Regions from separate parts of the Mesorhizobium sp. ORM8.1 genome, predicted to be linked through region 1. Evidence: riboswitches for the same ligand, from Rfam matches in the RefSeq annotation. Region 1 holds a riboswitch; each other region holds the start of a gene.
The links. A riboswitch is a leader RNA that binds a small molecule or an ion and turns the genes downstream of it on or off. The one in region 1 is predicted to bind cobalamin.
Positions count from the first base shown of each region.

Region 2: it holds a riboswitch for cobalamin, as region 1 does, so the genes downstream of both, ACVDG8_RS05085 (hypothetical protein) here and ACVDG8_RS17770 (aromatic ring-hydroxylating oxygenase subunit alpha) in region 1, are expected to answer to the same signal.
Region 3: it holds a riboswitch for cobalamin, as region 1 does, so the genes downstream of both, bluB (5,6-dimethylbenzimidazole synthase) here and ACVDG8_RS17770 (aromatic ring-hydroxylating oxygenase subunit alpha) in region 1, are expected to answer to the same signal.

Region 1 is NZ_CM132600.1:3,543,829-3,550,024, reverse strand. Features, by position in the region: gene ACVDG8_RS17785 (serine kinase) at 1-152, opposite strand, end outside; gene ACVDG8_RS17780 (PqqD family peptide modification chaperone) at 205-630, opposite strand; gene ACVDG8_RS17775 (2Fe-2S iron-sulfur cluster-binding protein) at 786-1,880, opposite strand; gene ACVDG8_RS17770 (aromatic ring-hydroxylating oxygenase subunit alpha) at 1,958-3,205, opposite strand; cobalamin riboswitch at 3,315-3,517, opposite strand; gene ACVDG8_RS17765 (DUF680 domain-containing protein) at 4,025-4,231, shown strand; gene ACVDG8_RS17760 (DUF680 domain-containing protein) at 4,302-4,505, shown strand; gene ACVDG8_RS17755 (DUF680 domain-containing protein) at 4,576-4,806, shown strand; gene ACVDG8_RS17750 (ABC transporter ATP-binding protein) at 4,924-6,036, opposite strand; gene bglA (beta-galactosidase BglA) at 6,069-6,196, opposite strand, start outside.
Region 2 is NZ_CM132600.1:980,039-986,234, reverse strand. Features, by position in the region: gene ACVDG8_RS05110 (chromate resistance protein ChrB domain-containing protein) at 1-630, shown strand, start outside; gene chrA (chromate efflux transporter) at 627-2,024, shown strand; gene ACVDG8_RS05100 (SDR family oxidoreductase) at 2,101-2,853, opposite strand; gene ACVDG8_RS05095 (cupin domain-containing protein) at 2,958-3,857, shown strand; gene ACVDG8_RS05090 (hypothetical protein) at 3,869-4,075, opposite strand; cobalamin riboswitch at 4,662-4,869, shown strand; gene ACVDG8_RS05085 (hypothetical protein) at 4,977-5,276, shown strand; gene ACVDG8_RS05080 (hypothetical protein) at 5,420-6,013, opposite strand; gene ACVDG8_RS05075 (CbtA family protein) at 6,004-6,196, opposite strand, start outside.
Region 3 is NZ_CM132600.1:1,806,313-1,812,508, reverse strand. Features, by position in the region: gene ribB (3,4-dihydroxy-2-butanone-4-phosphate synthase) at 1-1, shown strand, start outside; gene ACVDG8_RS09540 (MFS transporter) at 266-1,486, opposite strand; gene ACVDG8_RS09535 (TetR/AcrR family transcriptional regulator) at 1,609-2,202, shown strand; gene ACVDG8_RS09530 (hypothetical protein) at 2,335-3,318, shown strand; gene bluB (5,6-dimethylbenzimidazole synthase) at 3,319-3,963, opposite strand; cobalamin riboswitch at 4,090-4,267, opposite strand; gene ACVDG8_RS09520 (histone deacetylase family protein) at 4,383-5,309, shown strand; gene ACVDG8_RS09515 (exodeoxyribonuclease VII small subunit) at 5,313-5,564, shown strand; gene ACVDG8_RS09510 (DUF2277 domain-containing protein) at 5,608-5,874, shown strand; gene ACVDG8_RS09505 (pirin family protein) at 5,884-6,196, shown strand, end outside.

The DNA.
Region 1 (6,196 bases):
TCCGCAAGCATACCCTGACCAAGATGTACGGTGATTTCCATCCCGGGCAGGTGGACGGTTCGCGTGACCGGGAAATGCGCAGAGGCGCCTTGCGCGGCCGCAAAGAGATAGCGGGCGTATTCCGATAGGGTTGCCATGGTCACGCGTGGCATGGTCTGTCCCGGCCTAGCCTCGTCTGCATGCGGTTCGTGCGGCGCCGCCTTCTCAGGCCTGCTTAACCGCCGGCCAGCCGAGCGGCTCCTCGACCTCGTGGATCGGGTCGACGATGATCAGGTCGGCAAGGTCGTCGTGGACGCTGACATCGAGCGGCTCGTTGGCCGCCGCGAGCACTGCCGGGAAACCGTCGGGCAACGGCTGTGGCGTTGCATCGGAAGGCGCCAGCAGCCCGAACTCGACCAGTTGCGCAACGAAGGCTTCAAGCGCCGCGGCGTCGATCATCGCCGCCCCGGCAGCGGATCCGATCAGGGCCTGCGTGCCGACCCCTGAGGACAATGCCTGCCAGATCGCGCTGCCAGAATCGGAGAAGCCGAAATACTTGCCGTTGGAGAGATCGAGCACGACAGCTTCGCCGTCGAAGGACTCGAAGACAATATCCTTGCTCGCAACCGCATAGACATCCGAACGATGCATTGGTCCTGACCCCGCTCCGCAAACCCAGCCCGGACGTAGTGACTGGCGCTTATCCCTCGACAACGCCTGTAAACACTCGAACATGCACTGGCAAGGTGAGGGTCATTCAACTGTTGCTGACCCATTTTCGCGATCGATCCATGGTCTCGCATGGATCAGGCCTCGATCTCCAGCGCCGACAACGGCTTCGAGCAGCAGGCGAGGATGAAGCCGTCATCGATCTCATGGTCGAGGATGCCGCCATTGTGGCTCATCTCGACATCACCCGACACCTTCTTCACCTTGCAGGTGCCGCAAAGGCCGAACTCGCAAGCCGCCGGTATGCGCACACCCGAGGCGCGCGCCGTCTGCAGCACGGTCTGGCCGGCAACGCATTCGGCATCGACGCCCGACAGCGCGAAACGGACGGGTGTCACCGCCTCGACCGGCGCGCCTTCGCCATCCGGTGACGCGAACGGTGGCGGGATTTCCTCGACGGCCGGCGCCGCGAAACTCTCCTGGTGGTAGCGGCTCATGTCGAAACCCGACATTTCCAGCATCTGGCGCACCGCGCGCATGAACGGATCGGGGCCACAGCAGAAGACCTCCCGCTCGCGGAAATCGGGGGCAAGCAGCGGCAGCCTGATGGCGTCGATACGTCCCATATGGCCGAACCAGCCTTCACGGCTCGACCGTTCCTCGATCATGAAGCCGAGCGACAGGCCGGGCATGCGGGTGCCGAGCAGCTCGAGCTCCTTGCGGAAGATGATCTCTTCTGGCCGCCGCGCGCAATTGACGAAGCCGACATCGGTCCATGGCGCGCAGTCATTCAGCCAGCGCAGCATCGACATCATCGGCGTGATGCCCGATCCGGCCGAAATGAACAGATATTTCGCGGCCGGATGGCTGTGGTGTGAGAAATCGCCCGCCGGTCCGTAAGCCTTCACGAGCGTGCCGGGCTTCAGGTTGTCGAACATCCAACGCGTGCCGATGCTGCCGCCTTGCGCCTTCACCGTCACCGCGATCGAGAACGGCCGCGACGGTGACGACGACAGCGTGTAGGTGCGCATTACCGGCCCGTCGGCGGCCGGCAATTCCAGCGTGATGAACTGGCCGGGCTGGTAACGGAACCATGTCTGGTTGTCGGAACGGAAGGTGAAGGTTTTGACGTCGGGCGCCTCGTCGGTGATGCCGATCACCTCCAGCATCTGCAGCCGGTCGTTCCAGGGCGTCATTTCGTCGAGATGACGGTAGAGGCCGAGTTCGGTCATGGCGTTCACCCTTCAAACCTTTTCGTTTTGCGCATGTCGTAATCCCAAAACCGCTCAACACTTTCGGGCGACATGCGCTAGGCAACGCTGCGCAGCGCCGGTCGACCATCACTGGCCAGCCGCGACCCAATGAAAGAGGCGTACCATTCGACGAACTGGATCACGCCGCCTTCATGCAGCTCCGAATACGGGCCCGGCTCGTAAGCCGGCGACAGGATGCCGAAGGCGTTCTCCTCGACGATGCGGCGGTCCTGATCGTTGGTTTCGGTCCACACATGGGTCAGCTCGGCAAGATCGTAGTCGACGCCTTCGACCGCGTCCTTGTGCACCAGCCATTTGGTCGTCACCGCCGTTTCGGTGGCGCTGATCGGCAGCACGCGGAAGGTCACCGCATGATCGATCAGGATGTGGTTCCAGGTCGTCGGATAGTGGTAGTGCATTAGCGTGCCGATGCGGTCGGCGCTGACATTGGCCGAGAGGTTTTTCTTGACGGCGCGTTTTCCCGTCATGGTGTAGCTCACGGCGTCGCGCAGCAGCGGAGCGCGGGTGGCGCGATACTGGCCGGCCGGATCGATGCGGAATTTGCTCGGCAGACCGGCCGCCTCGCATTTCGCCCAGTGGGCGACCATTTCCGGGTCGCTCTCGGCGCCGTTGACACCGGTCACGGTCGGGGCTTCCGGGAAAGTCTTGCACAGTTCGGGATGGTTGCCGGCGCAGTGATAGCACTCGCGGTTGTTTTCCCAGACCAGCTTCCAGTTGCCTTTCTCGATGATCGTGCTCTCGAAGGCGACCTTGGTCTCGGCAAGGCGATGCGGCGCAAGGTAGGGCTCGATCATCGCGCGCATCGGTGCAAAGTCGGCGGGTTCCTTTGCCAGGCAGATGAAAATGTAGCCGGCGACGCTTTCGCAGGCGATCGGCTTCAATCCGAACTGGCTCTTGTCGAAACCGTCCGCCATCTGGCGGGCGAACAGCAATCGGCCGTCGAGTTCATAGGTCCACTGGTGATAGGGGCACACCAGCTTCGCCGCCGTGCCCTTGTCGGTGTTGCAGACGCGGCTGCCGCGGTGGCGGCAGGAATTGTGGAAGGCATTGATGTTGCCCTTCTGATCACGCACCAGCACGATCGGATAGTCGCCGATCCGCGCGGTGATGAAACTGCCCGGCTTTGGCAACTCGCAATCATGGCCGATGAACAGCCAGTCGCGGTACCAGATCAGCTCCATGTCGAGCTTGAAGAAGTCGGTGTCGGTGTAGAAAGGCTGTTCCAGCGAATAGCCGGGCTTGCGGCTCTGCAGGAGCCTCAGCATGTCGTCACGCGCATCCATGTCCTGTCCTCATCATCAAGGACTGAACTGGTGGAGATGGAGAAGAAGGGCGGCCACCAGCAAAAACCGGCAAGCGCCATCCGCCTCTTGATCGCCCACCGCGATCAGTCGAGTTCAAATGTCTCGGGCTGGTTTCCGGGCTCTGGAGCTGCCCATGCGGGCGATCGCGACACCTTCCCAGGCCGATGGCCCAGTGGTCTCCCGTTGCGATTTTCACTCCACCACCGTTGCGGGGGCAGCGCCGGATTTCGACCGGCTTCCCAATTCTCCGCTCCGTCACGACGAAGCGGCACCTGAGATGCGACGATCTAATCACGACACGCCATGGTTCCGCCGGTATGAAAACGACATCGCATCCATGCGGCGCGACACGCCTGCCGGCTTGTCTGGGCCCCTATGGCGACATTCTTTGGGACCGGTTGGCAGCGAATCGGCGCTTCGAAAAATGGCTTCGCGCCGATGCGTAACGGCCTCCAAGTGGCTAACAGTATCGAAAAGTGACTATTAGCAGGTTCTAAAATCGAACCGAACGGTTCGTTTCTGTTGACGGTGCGTACAGGAAAGGGTGAACATTGGCACCTTGATACACTTGGTGAGCCAAATGAGAACACTATGTAAACATCTGGATTAATTGCAGAAAAATATGATGGTAGGCATGCTTAGGAAAATTTCAAGATGTGGATTCATGGTCCAGGTGGAAAAACTTCGTGATTGGAATCCGGCAATCGGCTCACCCACATCGGGGCTGTCCGAACGACGCGATTTCATTCCCAAGACACGCCGCTAGACGGACTGAATAAAAATACTGGAGTAGCAAAAATGAAAAAGATTGTTCTCACTGCCGCCGCCCTTCTGGCAATTTCCGGCAGCGCCTTCGCTGGTAGCGACAACTACGGTTCGAAGGCTGCCAATCCGCCGGCCGTTTCGGTCGACTCTTCTTACACCGCCTCGGTCCGCAACGCCGAAGCGGCCACTCAGCTGCCTGTCAAGACGGGCGCCGACCACAACCTTTTCGGCAACAACTAACAGCCGACTTTGAACAGGCGGCGGGCTTGCCCGCCGCCTCGGTCGGATCAAGAAATTCAGGAGCACTAAAATGAAAAAGATCATCCTCGCCGCCGCCGCCCTTTTGGCCGTCTCCGGCAGCGCGTTCGCCGGCAGCGACAATTACGGTTCCAACGGCGCCAACCAGCCGGCCAACGCGGTGGACTCGTCCTACACGGCTTCGGTCAAGTCCGAGCCGGCTGCACAGAAGCCCGTCACCACGGGCGCTGACCACAATCTGTTTGGCAACCACTAACAGCCGAATTCGGACCGGCGGCGGGCTCGCCCGCCGTCTCGGTCCGATCAAGAATTCAGGAGTAAATGAAATGAAGAAGCTCATCCTTGCCACCGCGGCCATTCTGGCCGTTTCCGGTGCGGCGTTTGCCGGCAGCGACAACTACGGCAACGGCGGCGTCAACCAGCCGGCCCCGGCTGTCGACACCACGCGCACCTCGTCGATCAGCACGGACTCGCCGGTTTACAAGCTGCTTAACTCGTCGGGCGACGTGCAGAAGTCGGCCCCTCAGGGCGCCGACCGTGTCCACTTTGGTCACTAATAGGCCTCAGAGAGTAACATGAGTAAGAAAGGCGGCGGGCATGGCCCGCCGCCTTTTTCTTTGCCAGGAAAGCTCGGCCTTGGTTTGTCCAGCCAGCGTGCCTGCGCAGCGCAAGCGTCAGGCGGCCTTGGCTTGCTCGCGCTGCAGGCTGAACGAATGGCCATCCGCGTCGAAGATATGCAGGTCGCCGGCGTCGGCGTTCAGTTTGAGCGTCTCGCCGCGCTTGACCTCGACATTGCCCGGCAGCTTGGTCACCAGCGGCAGATCGGTACGGCCGATATCGACATAGACAAGCTGCACCTCGCCGAGTTGCTCGACGTAATCGACCTTGCCTTCGAACAGATAATCCGTGCCGGTGGCGATCGAGAGGTCCTCCGGTCGCACGCCGAAGCTCACCGCCGCGCCCGTCGCGGAGGCAGGCGTGGCAATCGGCACCGTCGCCTTGCGGCCGCCGACATGGCTGACCACGGTCGGGTTGCCGGCTTTGTCGATCTTGGCGGGCAGGATGTTCATGGCCGGTGAGCCGATGAACTGCGCGACGAACAGATTGCCTGGACGCTTGTAGAGCTCCATCGGCGTCCCGACCTGCTCGATATGGCCGTCTTTCAGCACCACGATGCGGTCGGCCAGTGTCATCGCCTCGACCTGGTCGTGGGTGACATAGATCATGGTCGTGGCGGGCATCGATTCCTTCAGCTTGGCGATCTCGATGCGGGTGGCGACACGAAGTGCCGCGTCGAGGTTCGACAGCGGCTCATCGAACAGGAACACCTTTGGATTGCGCACGATGGCGCGGCCGATGGCGACGCGCTGGCGCTGGCCGCCCGACATCGCCTTGGGCAGACGGTCGAGATATTTGGTGAGCTGCAGGATTTCCGCCGCCTGCCGTACGCGCTTGTCGATCTCGGCCTTGCTTTCCTTGCCGATCTTCATCGAGAACGCCATGTTGTCGTAGACCGTCATATGCGGATAGAGCGCATAGGACTGGAACACCATGGCGATGCCGCGCTTCGACGGCGGCACGTCGTTCACCACCTGGCCGTCGATCTTCAACTCGCCCGAGGTGATTTCCTCCAGCCCGGCGATGGACCTGAGCAAGGTCGATTTCCCGCAGCCTGACGGCCCGACAAAGACGATGAACTCGCCCGATTTGATGTCGAGGTCGATGCCGTGGAGAATGTTGAGGTTGCCGTATGATTTCTTCACCTGGTTCAGTTTGACATCGGCCATGATTTCGTCCTCCCAGTGATTGTTCCTAAAACTCAATCGATACGTCCGAACCAGGCGCCGTAGCCGCCAAGGCGGATGGGGCCATCGCCAGTCTGTCCCGAAAAGCCATGCCCCAGCAGGGGTTGCAGCGAGCCCTGGCCGAGATCGACCTGGGCCGCCT
Region 2 (6,196 bases), 2.6 Mb from region 1:
GTCGTGATCTGCCAGAAAGGTCAAAAACTCTCGCAGGGCGTCGCCGCTTGGATGCGGCACGAGGGCATCGCCGCCGAATCCCTGGAAGGCGGTTTTGAAGCCTGGCGCGATGCTAACGCGCTGCTGATCAAAACCGAAACCATGCCGATCGGCGACGACAAGGGCCGCACCGTGTGGGTGACGCGGGCGCGGCCGAAGGTCGACCGGATCGCTTGCCCGTGGCTCATCCGGCGGTTCGTCGACCCGCACGCCGTGTTCCTGTTTGTCGAGGCGGCCGAGGTGCCGGCCGTCGCGGATCGCTTCAAGGCGACGCCGTTCGACATCGACGGCGTGTTCTGGAGCCACCGGGGAGGGCGCTGCACCTTCGATACGATGATTGAGGAGTTCGGACTTCTATCCGAAGCGCTCGACCGCCTTGCCGTGATTGTCCGGGCGGCCGACACGGCAAGCCTCGACCTGGTGCCGCAGGCGGCCGGATTCCTGGCGGCATCGCTGGGCCTCTCGCGCATGTACCGCGACGACCTCAAGCAGCTCGACGCCGGCATGCTGCTCTACGATGCGTTTTTCCGCTGGTGCCGCGACGCGGTCGAAGAAACGCATAACTGGCCGGCCGGCGGCAAGCCGTCATGAGCGCCATCCCCGCACCGGCCATCGCGGCCGACACGACGATCGCTCCCCCGCCACCACCGACATTCAAGGAGGCGGCGCGGCTCTGGGCCAAAATCGGTCTGCTGAGCTTTGGCGGACCGGCCGGACAAATCGCGCTCATGCACAAGGAACTGGTCGAGGAGCGGCGCTGGATCGGCGAGCAGCGATTCCTGCATGCCCTCAACTATTGCATGCTGCTGCCCGGTCCCGAAGCGCAGCAACTCGCCATCTACATCGGCTGGCTGCTCCACAAGACCGCCGGCGGCCTCGTCGCCGGCGTTCTGTTCGTCGTGCCTGGCGCGATCGTCATGCTGATACTCAGCACCTTCTATGCACTTTACGGCGGCGTTCCGGCGGTGGAGGCGCTGTTTTTCGGCGTCAAGGCCGCGGTGCTTGCAATCGTGGTCGAGGCGGTGATCCGCATCGGCCGGCGGGCTCTCAAAAATCAGGCGATGGTGGCGATCGCCGCCATCGCTTTCCTGGCCATCTACGTTCTCAACGTGCCGTTTCCCCTGATTGTGCTCGTCGCCGGCATTGCGGGCTGGGTGGGCAACCGCGTGGCGCCGGCGCTGTTTTCCGGCGCCGGTCACCGCAAGGGCAGCGCTGCCGATTTCAAAGGCACGGTCGACCTGATGTTCGAGCGTGGCGAGCTGGCCCATACAAGACCGAAAAAATGGCACGCGCCGCGCACGATCGCTCTGTGGCTGCCGATCTGGCTCGGCCCGGTGCTGCTGATAGGGCTGGCTACAGGCTCGACGAGTGTCTGGACGCATATCGGCGGCTTTTTCAGTCTGATGGCGGTCGTCACCTTTGGCGGCGCCTATGCCGTTCTCGCCTATGTCGCGCAAGCGGCTGTGCAATCTTTCGCCTGGCTGGCTCCCGGCGAGATGGTCGATGGGCTCGGCCTCGCCGAAACCACGCCGGGACCATTGATCCTGGTGCTGCAATTCGTCGGCTTCATCGCCGCCTTTCGCGCACATGGCGTGCTTGATCCGCTGCTGGCCGGCACACTGGGCGCCCTGCTGACCCTATGGGTGACGTTCACGCCGTGCTTTTTCTGGATATTCCTCGGTGCCCCCTACATCGAAGCCCTGCGTGGGAACAAGGCTCTGTCGGCCGCCCTCACGGCCATCACGGCGGCGGTCGTCGGCGTTGTGCTGAATCTGGCACTATGGTTTGCGCTCCACGTGATCTTTCATGAGGTGCGCAACATCGGTTGGGGAATGAACGTACCGGTATTGTCCTCGCTCGACTGGCGGGCCGCACTATTGTCCGCAGCCGCAATGATCGCCGTTTTCAGATTGAAAATCGGCATGTTGCCGACCTTGGCCGGGTCGGCGCTGGCCGGATTGGTGCTCATGGCTATCCACGCATAGGTCGGGAAACGCCCCGAGCCTCCAATATCGGCATTGGCGCTGGTGGCTCGGCTGTTGTCCACGGCGATGATAAATCCTAAGCCGCCGCCAGCGCTACCGCATCGGCGCCTGCCGGAAAGCGCAGCGTGCCGGTGGTGTCGTTGACGGCGTGCCACACGCCTTCGGCGACGTCGATTTCCCTGGTGGTCAGCTGCACAGCCATGGCCGGCTTGTCGAGGTCGCCGAAGATCGACTTGGCGAAATCGGCATAGGCCTGCGGGATCAGGTCCTGGACGCGGACTTCGGTGTTTTGCGAGAACCTCGTCGTCGGGCCGTAGCCAGGCTCGACCAGTTTGGCGCGCACGCCAAAGGGAGCGAGTTCCAGCGCCAGCGAGCCGGTAAAACCTTCGATCGCCTGCTTGCTCGCGGTGTAGGGCGCCGCCAGCGGGAAGGGCGCGAAGGTGGCGCTCGACGTCACGTTGACGATGACGCCGGAGCGGCGCTCGCGCATCTGCGGGATCACAGCTTGGCACATCGCCATGACGCCAAACGTGTTGGTCTCGAAGACCTTGCGGATATGTGCCATCAACGTCGCCTCGAAGGCGCCGGCGATACCGACGCCGGCATTGTTGACCAGCGCGTCGATCGGCCCAGCGGCCGCGATTGCCGCCGCAATGCTGTTCTCGTCGGTCACGTCGAGCGGCAGGATGCGCAGCGACGATGAGCGCGGCAGGATGTCTTCGCGCGGCGTGCGCATGGTGGCGATGACATTCCAGCCCTTGGCGAGGAAATGGCGGGCGGTCTCCAGGCCATAGCCCGAGGAGGCGCCTGTGATCAGGATGGTTTGCATGGGATGGTTTCCTTGTTGTTCGGTGGTTTATCGCACCAAGGTACGCTCAGGAGGCAGGACTATCTATAATTGACAGTCCATATTTTGTTTTCGAAAGTCCTGAAATGGTTGACCCTCTGTCAGAAGTCATTGGCTTGCTGAGGCCCCGCGCGGTTTTCACCAAGGGCATCAGCGGCGCGGGACGCTGGGGCGTGCGCTATGCCGATTTCGGCCATCCGAGCTTTGCCATCGTCGTCGAGGGAGCCTGCCGCCTTGCGATGGACGGGCAACCGCCCTTGACGCTGGAAGCCGGAGATTTCGTCCTGCTGCCGACCACGCCGGGCTTCACCATGACGGGCTTCGAACCTGTCGTCCCGACCTTCGTCGACTCCGACCTTGCCGCGACGACCGAGGGCGAGGTGCGGCACGGTCGGCAGGACGGCCCGCCCGATTTGCGCATGCTGGGCGGCTATTTCCTCTTCGACAGCGAGGATGCCGGCCTGCTGGTCTCGCTGCTGCCTGGACAGATCCATGTCCGTGGCGTCGAGCGGCTGTCGGTGCTGGTCAGGCTTTTGATCGAGGAAGCGGCCGGACGGCATTCGGGGCGCGATCTGGTGCTGACCCGACTGATCGAGATCCTGCTGGTCGAATCGCTGCGCCAGACGCAGACGCCGGACGCGCCCACCGGCCTGCTGCGCGGCCTCGGCGACGTACGGCTAGCGGAGGCGATCCGCCAGATGCATGCCGATCCGGCGCGGCCCTGGACGATCGTCGAACTGGCGAAGGAGGCGGCACTATCCCGCTCCGCCTTCTTCGACCGTTTCCTGCGCAGCGTCGGCATGCCGCCGATGGAGTATCTCTTGGCCTGGCGCATGGCGCTGGCCAAGGACATGCTGCGCCGCCAGAAGGCCGACATCGCCGAAGTCGCCGAGCGTGTCGGCTATGGCTCGGCCAGCACCTTCAGCACCGCTTTCAGCCGCCATGTCGGCCAGCCGCCCGGGCGCTATGCCAGGGCGGCGCATTAGAGGCCTGCTACTTACTGTACCGGGATATGGGCCATGATGAATCGCAAGGCGTCATCATAGCTGGCGAAGTCGTCAACATTGGCGGCGAGCGGCTTGTGTTGGCCACTCACGGCCCAGACCTGCTTGTCGCCGGTCGATTTGAGGAGGTAGAAAAACGCGGGACATTCATTGTCGACGAAGACGAAGTACAGGTCTTCGTCCCGAAACATCTTCTTCACGGTTATCATGGATTGCGCGCGGCAACAGCGCCATGCCTTGTTTGAACCAATGCTGCTTAGCCAAACCGCCGCCGCGAGTCGAGTGGTCGCAATCTTATCTCAAGCTGATCAGCGCCGTGCCGACGATTGCCAGAAGCGCGCCGGCCCAGGCGGCGTTCGTCGGCCTTTGCCCGCTGCGCAGCCACACCAGCGGCAGGATGATGATCGGCGTCACCGAGGACAGCGTCGAGATGATGCCGACATTGCCGGCGAAACGATCAATCTCTGGCAGGCGCTGGGCGTTCTCCTGGTGCTTTGCGGCATCGTGCTTGCCATCGGCATGCCCAGGGGGGGAACGCGGCCCTTGAGCTCGCTGAGGAACATGGAGCTCAGCGCGCTGCAGCAGGCGGCGGTGACGGTGAGGGCTTCGGGGAGGAGCATGTTGGCCGTTGCGAATCCGGAGGCCGGGCGATTTCCCGATCCTTACGCCAGCCGGTGGCAGTCCGCTAGGCAGCGCATGGGCTGGCACGGATCGTCGCTGGGCCGATTGTCGTCCTTGCGCTTTGCCAGCGTCGCTTTCGTGTGGACGCCTGCCGTGGGCGGATGGTTAGATCGCGGCGTTCAAGGTGCCCTTCGGTCTGAGTCGGTCTGAGGGATAATTGGGAAGCCGGTGAGATTCCGGCGCTGCCCCCGCAACGGTAGCGAAGCTTGCGTTCCGACGAAAAGCCACTGGTGACAAGCCTGGAAGGTGTCGGAACAGGTCCCGCAAGGGACAGCTTCGAAGCCCGGAAACCAGCCTCGAACATCGTTGAACTCGACTGATCGCGGTGGGCGGTCAAGAGGCAGATACGGATCGGCCTTAGCGCCGCCCGTGACTTTCCTCCATCACCACTAGGTTCAGTCCTTGCAAAGAAGGACGAACATGGATTCGCACAGCAAAATACCCGGGCTTGCGCCGGGCAGGCCGGAACGTCCTCGCAGGATGCGCCGGGCCAACGCGACGACGATGCGCGCCGTCTCGCCGCTGCCGCCGCCGGAAGAAGTCTTCGCCGACTGGCTGCTGTCGGTGCCGCATGACGCCGATCTGGAAGCGGCGGCGCTGAAGAAGATCGCGCTGATCGACCACTGCGGCTCTCTGCATCCCGACCTGCAGCGGCTGCGCACCTTGCTGGCCGCCGTCGCTGGCACTAGCGCCTGGCCAATGCGCGTCCGCAAGCTCTGAAATTCCCGACGCGGTGGCGCCGTTGATGGGCCGCTTCGCCGATTATGATGGCGGCGTCACCTCCATCCGATGGAGCACAAGAGCTGCGTTACATCGGCTGGTATCTGGACGAGATCAGCCGGCCCTGAGCAGGCGGGCTGTCGCTAGATTGGGCGTGTGCGCGAGAAGGGCGAACCGAAGATCGACCACCCGGCGGCGATGAGCGCTGCGACCACGGCGACGAGCGCCGCAAGGCTCGGCATGTGGAAGACCATGTCGCGCCAGCGCGGCTCGACCACCCCGCCGGTGCTGAAGCTTTCGCCGCTGAACTGGCACAGGATCCAGGAGGCGCCGCCGCGCACCATGTCGGCGTCGATGTCGGAAATCAGCGCCTTGGCGTCGTGCGCGGCGGCGGGCATCGTCGCCATGTAGGTGAGCAACGCCTTGGCGGTGGCGAGATAGGCGTGGCTGCACTCGTTGAACGGGCTTTGCTCGTCGGCAAGGCTGCCCGGCATCAGGCCCCACAGGCAATAGGTGAATTGCAAATTGCCGTGATTGTAGAGCCGCCGGAAGGTCGGGTCGGTCACGGTCTGGCGCTGGGCAAGCGCGAGGATATCGCTGCGATAACGCGCGATCACGGCCATCTGGCCATGGGTCAGGCTGGGGATCTGGATGCCGGGAGGAGGGGGTGCCGAGGAGCCGCTATGGGCTTGCGCTGGCGCGATGGCCAGAGGGCCGGACACGATCGTCAAAAACAAAACGGCCGCCAGGGCGCGAAACCATGGCGGCCGATACATTGCGATATCAGGCGTAGCGGCGGGCGGCGCCGCTTCGCTTGCCGGCCGAGCTGACGCTCGGCAACCGCCCCGAAGGCTAGTCCGACCACGGCCCACAGAATGAGCTGGATGCCGAGCGAAGCGACGCGGAACTGCCACAGCACG
Region 3 (6,196 bases), 1.7 Mb from region 1:
GCGGGCCTTACACGTCGTCATCCTAGGGCGAAGCAAGGAGCGTAGCGACGCGCGCAGACCCTAGGATCCATGCCAGGACTTCAAGGCGTTGCCACAGTCCAGAACTCTGCACCGTTGCACTCTACGATCAAGGTAACGGAATGGATCCTCGGGTCTTCGCGACGGAGCTTCGCTCCTGCTTCGCCCGTGGATGACGACGTCGCGTAGGCTTCGGCCAACTCCGAACGTCTGCGATGATCATGGGACGGCTGACTGCTCCTACCCATCACTCGGCCGGAACGACGACTTCGCCACAATCCTCGTTGCAATCATCCGTGGCCAGGCTGCGCTGGCCGGCGAGCACGGTGAGCAAGGCGATGCCGCCGGCCGCCGCCGAGACCCAGAACCCGCTCTGGGCGCCGAATTCATCCACCACCGCGCCGGCGACAAATGCGCCCAGCGCCATGCCGATGCCGATGCCGGTGGTCACCCAGGTGATGCCCTCGGTCAGCATCGCTTCCGGTACGTGCCGCTCGATCAGGCCGAAAGCGGTGATGAAGGTCGGCGAGATCGCCACCCCGCTAAGGAACACGGTCAGCGCCAGCAGCGGCACGGAGCCCGCGGTGAGCGGCAGCAACGTGCTCAGCGCCAGGACGGCGACCGCCATGGCCAGTTGCCGCTGCAGCGGCGTCTTCAGATTGAGCGCGCCGATGACGATGCCGAGCACGAACGATCCCAGCGCATAGACGCCGATGACCAGGCTGGCCGCACCTGGCTGCCCGAGTTGCTTGGTAAGCGCCACCGTACTGACTTCGGTCGTGGCGAAGGTCGCGCCGACGAAGATAATGGCCAAGGTGATGATCTGCACCGGCCGCAGACGGATCGCCGAGCCGCCTGAGTCATGACCAACCGGCCGGACCGGCGGTTCGGTCGAGCGCTGCAGCAGGAAAGTGGCCCAGCCAACGGCCAGAAACAGCGTGCTCGCCAGGACCCCGGCTTCCGGAAACAGCGCAGCGCTAAGCCCCACCGACAGCGACGCGCCGACGATATAGACCAGTTCGTCCGCGGCCGATTCGAAGGCGAAGGCAGTGTTCATCTGCGGACGCCCGCGAAACGTCTCGGTCCAGCGCGCGCGCACCATGGCCGGCATGCTGGGCATGGCGGCCGCCGCCAGCGCCGATGCGAACAGCGTCCATACCGGCCAATCCTGATTGGCCGCGACGATCAAGACCGCAAAGGCGACAAAGGTAATCAGAGTGGTGGGAACCGCGACCCGGCTCTGGCCAAGGCGGTCGACCAGCCTCGACGTCTGCGGCGAAACGAATGCGTTGGCCAAGGCGAATGTCGCCGAGACGGCGCCCGCCAGCCAGTATTCGCCGCGCGTCTGCGACAGCATCGCAACGATGCCGATCGGCGCCATGGCGATGGGCAGCCGCGCGACAAAGGCCGCCGCGGCAAAGCCTTTCGTGCCGGGAGCCCGAAAGATATCCGCATAAGGGTTTCGCATGATCCTGCTCCTCGACAAGGTGACATACCGCAACTACATACGCTGCGTATGAATGTCAGATAGTTCATACGCCGTGTATGTCAATTGGCATACGCAACGTATGTGAGTAGGGCCAGACGCCGATGCACAGACCGCGCAAGGAGATGATCGCCGAGACACGCGCCAAGTTGATCGCGGCCGCCCGCCATGCCTTCGGCACGATCGGCTACGCGGAGGCCTCGATGGACGATTTCACGGCCTCGGCCGGCCTCACGCGCGGCGCACTTTATCATCATTTCGGCGACAAGAAGGGGCTGCTGCAGGCGGTGATCGCCGAGATTGACGGCGAAATGGCTGTGCGGGTCAACGAGGTGGCCGCGCGCGCGCCGACCCGCTGGCAGCGCTTCGTCGACGAATGCACGACCTATATCGAAATGGCGCTGGAGCCGGAAATCCAGCGCATCATGTTCCGCGACGGCCCGGCGGTGCTCGGCGATCCGGCGCAGTGGCCGAACGCCAATGCCTGCATCGCCTCGATGACCGATCATCTCACCACGCTGCAGGAAAAGGGCGTGGTCGTTTCCGGTGTCGATCCCGAGACCGCCGCGCGGCTGATCAATGGCGCCAGCAGCCAGGCCGCCCAGCGCATCGCCAATTCAAAGGATCCGGAAGCGACGTCAAGGAAAGCGATAACGGCATTTAAGCAATTGCTTGAAGGCTTACTCAAGAAGACCTGACAATAGCACCAGAATAACGATACGAGCCGGGCTTGTGCACCAGTTTTGCGCGATGCAAACCTGTCGCGCAATTGACTTTCCCAGGCGCGGGCGCATGGTCTTCAGCCACTTCTAAGGCGGAGAGTCGGGGCCATGTGGGACTTCAGCATCGGCAAGTCGGTGTCCATCATGATGCGGACATGGCCGTTCATCGTCTTTCGCATGATCGTCTATTTCGGCATCACGATTGCCTACATCATGGCGACCGGCACGGGCGCCAGCGTCGGCTACGGCGTCGGCCACATCTCCACCGATCCCGACGGCCCGGCGTCGTTTGCGCTGTGGGGCGGCGTTGTCGGCTTCGGCATCGTCTCGATCGCCGTCTACTGGATCCGCGAATACATCCTTTATGTGCTCAAGGCCGGCCACATCGCCGTCATGGTCCACCTGATCGACGGCCACGACGTTCCCGACGGCCAGAGCCAGATCGCCTATGCCAAGGAAGTGGTCACCCAGCGTTTCGCCGAGGCCAACATCCTTTTCGTCGTCGACCAGCTGGTCAAGGGCGCCATCCGCGCCATCACCGGCCTGATCGGCGGCATCGCCGCCTTCCTGCCCATTCCGGGCCTCAGCGGCCTGGTCAGCTTCGTCAACACCATCATCCGTCTGTCGCTGACCTATGTCGACGAGATCATCCTCGGCTACAACATCCGCATCAATTCGAACTCGCCCTTCGAGACAGCGCGGCAAGGCGTCGTGCTTTACGCGCAGAACGGCAAGCACATGGTCAAGAACGCCGTCTGGCTGGCGGTGATCATGTGGGGCGTGTCCTTCGTCATCTTCCTGTTGATGCTGGCGCCTGCCGCCGCGATCCTCTGGGTCATGCCCGGACAGCTGGCCGGCTGGGCCTTCGTGCTGGCCATCGTCTTTGCCTGGGCCTTCAAGGCGGCCTTCATCGAGCCGTTTGCCATCGCTTCGCTGATGCAGGTCTATTTCGACGCCATCGAAGGCCAGACCCCCAATCCGGAATGGGATCGCCACCTGGCCGAGGCATCCTCGAAATTCAAGGAATTGCGCGACAGGGCGCTCGGCGCCTTCGGCGGCGGCTCGCGCTGGGATACGCCCCGGGCGGCTTGATCAGCTCTTTGAAGGGCTGCCAAGCCCTGCAATCGCCGATTTCAGCGACGCCTCGCCGGCGCCGCGAAATGTCTCGCTCATCACCAGTTCCGGCAAGGCCAGGCGCTTGCCCCAGCCATGCGTTTCGAGATCCGGCTTCGGCGCGAATTCCGAGACGCGGCCGACGCACAGATAAGCGATCGGCGTGACGTGTTCGGGGATCGACAAAAGCCGCTTCAACGCCTCCGTTTCGATGATGCTGACCCAGCCGACCCCGACACCCTCCGCTCGAGCCGCCAGCCAGAAATTCTGCACGGCGCAGACGGTGCTGTAGAGGTCCATCTCCGGATTGTGCCAGCGCCCAAGCGGCGAGTCCTTCGATCGCTGCCGGTCGCAGGTGATGCACAGATTGAGCGCGCTCTCGCAAATGCCTTCGAGCTTCAGCTTCCGGTAGAGTGCCTGCCGTTCGGCCTCGATGGCCGGCAGTTCCTGTTCGCGCGCGGCCAAAAACAGGTCGCGCACCTGCCGCCGTCTTGTCGCATCGCGGATGACGATGAAATTCCACGGCTGCATATAGCCGACCGACGGCGCATGATGGGCGGCGGTGATGAGCCGCGCCAGCACGCCATCGTCGAGGTTGTCGGTCGAAATGGCTGCGCACGTCACGCCGGGTGAACATCGCCCGGTAGACCGCGTCGCGCGCCAATTGGTCAAAGTCATCGCCGCCGATGGCGGGCGTCTGTGCTTGCATCGCTTTTCCCCTGCGATAAGCAGCCCCCGCCTGACCAAGCGGGTGACCATGTCTGCCAGGCCGGTCTTCTGGCTCGGGATCGACCCGCGTCCGGCGCCTTCCCGTCAACGACAGTGGCGTTTGCCGGCGCGGTCCCCCTCACAGCGTTGGGCACGCCACGGAATAAAACCGTGTTCCCGATTCTCCCGCGTCGCGGGCACCAGGCAGCGATGCGACCTTATCGCGAAGCTTGGCTCCCGCCAATGCCGTCAGCGACACGGCAAGGCGCGATTGTCCCCAGCCATTCGGCATTCAAACATGGCCATCGCGGCCATAGGTCCCTAGATTAGGGGCCATGGCCACACGTCTCTACACCCATCCGATCTTTCTCGAACACATCACGCCGCCCGGCCACCCCGAGCGTCCCGACCGTCTGCGTGCCATCGAGCGTGTGCTGGACGATGAGGCGTTTTCGGCGCTCGACCGCGTCAAGGCGCCGGAAGGCGACGAGGCGACGATCCTCTACGCCCATCCCGAGGATTTCGTTGAGCGCGTGCGCGCGGCGATCCCCGAGAGCGGCATCGCCTCGATCGACGCCGACACCAGCGCCAGCCCGAAGAGCTGGCAGGCGGTGGTGACGGCGATCGGCGCCGCCAACGCGGCTGTCGACGATGTCTTCGAGGGCCGCGCGGCAAACGTCTTCGTTGCCGCCCGTCCGCCCGGCCACCATGCCGAAAAGGCCACGGCAATGGGCTTTTGCCTGTTCAACACGGCGGCCATTGCGGCACGCTATGCACAGAAGAAACACCAGGCCGAGCGCGTCGCCATCATCGACTGGGATGTCCATCACGGCAACGGCACGCAGGACATCTTCTGGGACGATCCGTCGGTGCTCTATTGCTCGACGCATCAGATGCCGCTTTATCCGGGCACCGGCGCCAGGAGCGAGACCGGCGCCGGCAACATCGTCAACGCGCCGCTGGCGCCGCAGACCGGCAGCGATTTGTTCCGCGACGCTTTCCTGTCGCGCGTATTGCCCTCGATCGACGCCTTTGCGCCGGATCTGATCATCATTTCCGCCGGTTTCGATGCGCACCATCGCGACCCGCTGGCCGAGATCAACCTGACCGAGGACGATTTCGACTGGGCGACCGGCCAGTTGATGGAACGCGCCGGCCGCCACAGCGGCAACCGGCTCGTCAGCTTGCTGGAAGGCGGCTACGATCTGCAAGGACTGGCATTTTCAGTCGCCGCCCATGTCGGGCGGCTGATGAAGGGATAAAGTATGGCTGTCGAAGGCAATGAGGACGTCAAGGCGATGAGCTTCGAACAGGCGCTCGACGCGCTGGAGAAGATCGTCGATGATCTGGAGCGTGGCGACGTCCCGCTCGACCAGTCGATCAAGATCTATGAGCGCGGCGAGGCGCTGAAGGCCCATTGCGACCGGTTGCTGAAGGCCGCCGAGGACAAGGTCGAGAAGATCAGGCTGTCGCGCGACGGCAAGCCGGTGGGAACAGAGCCGCTCGACGCAGAGTAATTGAAAACGGTGGGGCAAAGAAAGTAGGTAAGGAGTTCAAGCTATGTGCCGCAACATCAAGACCCTGGCCAATTTCGAACCGCCGGCGACCAATGACGAAGTGCATGACGCGGCACTTCAGTTCGTGCGCAAGCTGAGCGGTTCGACGAAACCCTCCAAGCGCAACGAGCACGCGTTCCATCATGCCGTCGAGGCGATCGCGGCCGTTGCGCGCGAACTGCTCGATTCGCTCGAGACCAACCAGGAACCACGCAACCGCGAGGAAGAGGCGGCCAAGGCGAAAGCCAGGTCGGCGCTGCGCTTCGCCTGAGGGGTCGATATGAGCTTCTTTCCGGGAAACGATCCTGAGCCCGGCGATGCCTTCGCCTGCGATCAGATCGAGTTGATGGTCATCCCCAACGCCAAGGACATTGGCGGCTTCGAGGTGCGCCGCGCGCTGCCGACAGCCAAGCGTCGTCTGGTCGGGCCGTTCATCTTCTTCGATCGCATGGGTCCGGCCATCCTGCGCGCCGGCCATGCGCTCGATGTGCGCCCGCATCCGCATATCGGGCTTTCCACCGTCACTTATTTGTTCGACGGCAAGATCAGGCATCGCGACTCGCTCGGCACCGAAATGGTGATCCAGCCCGGCG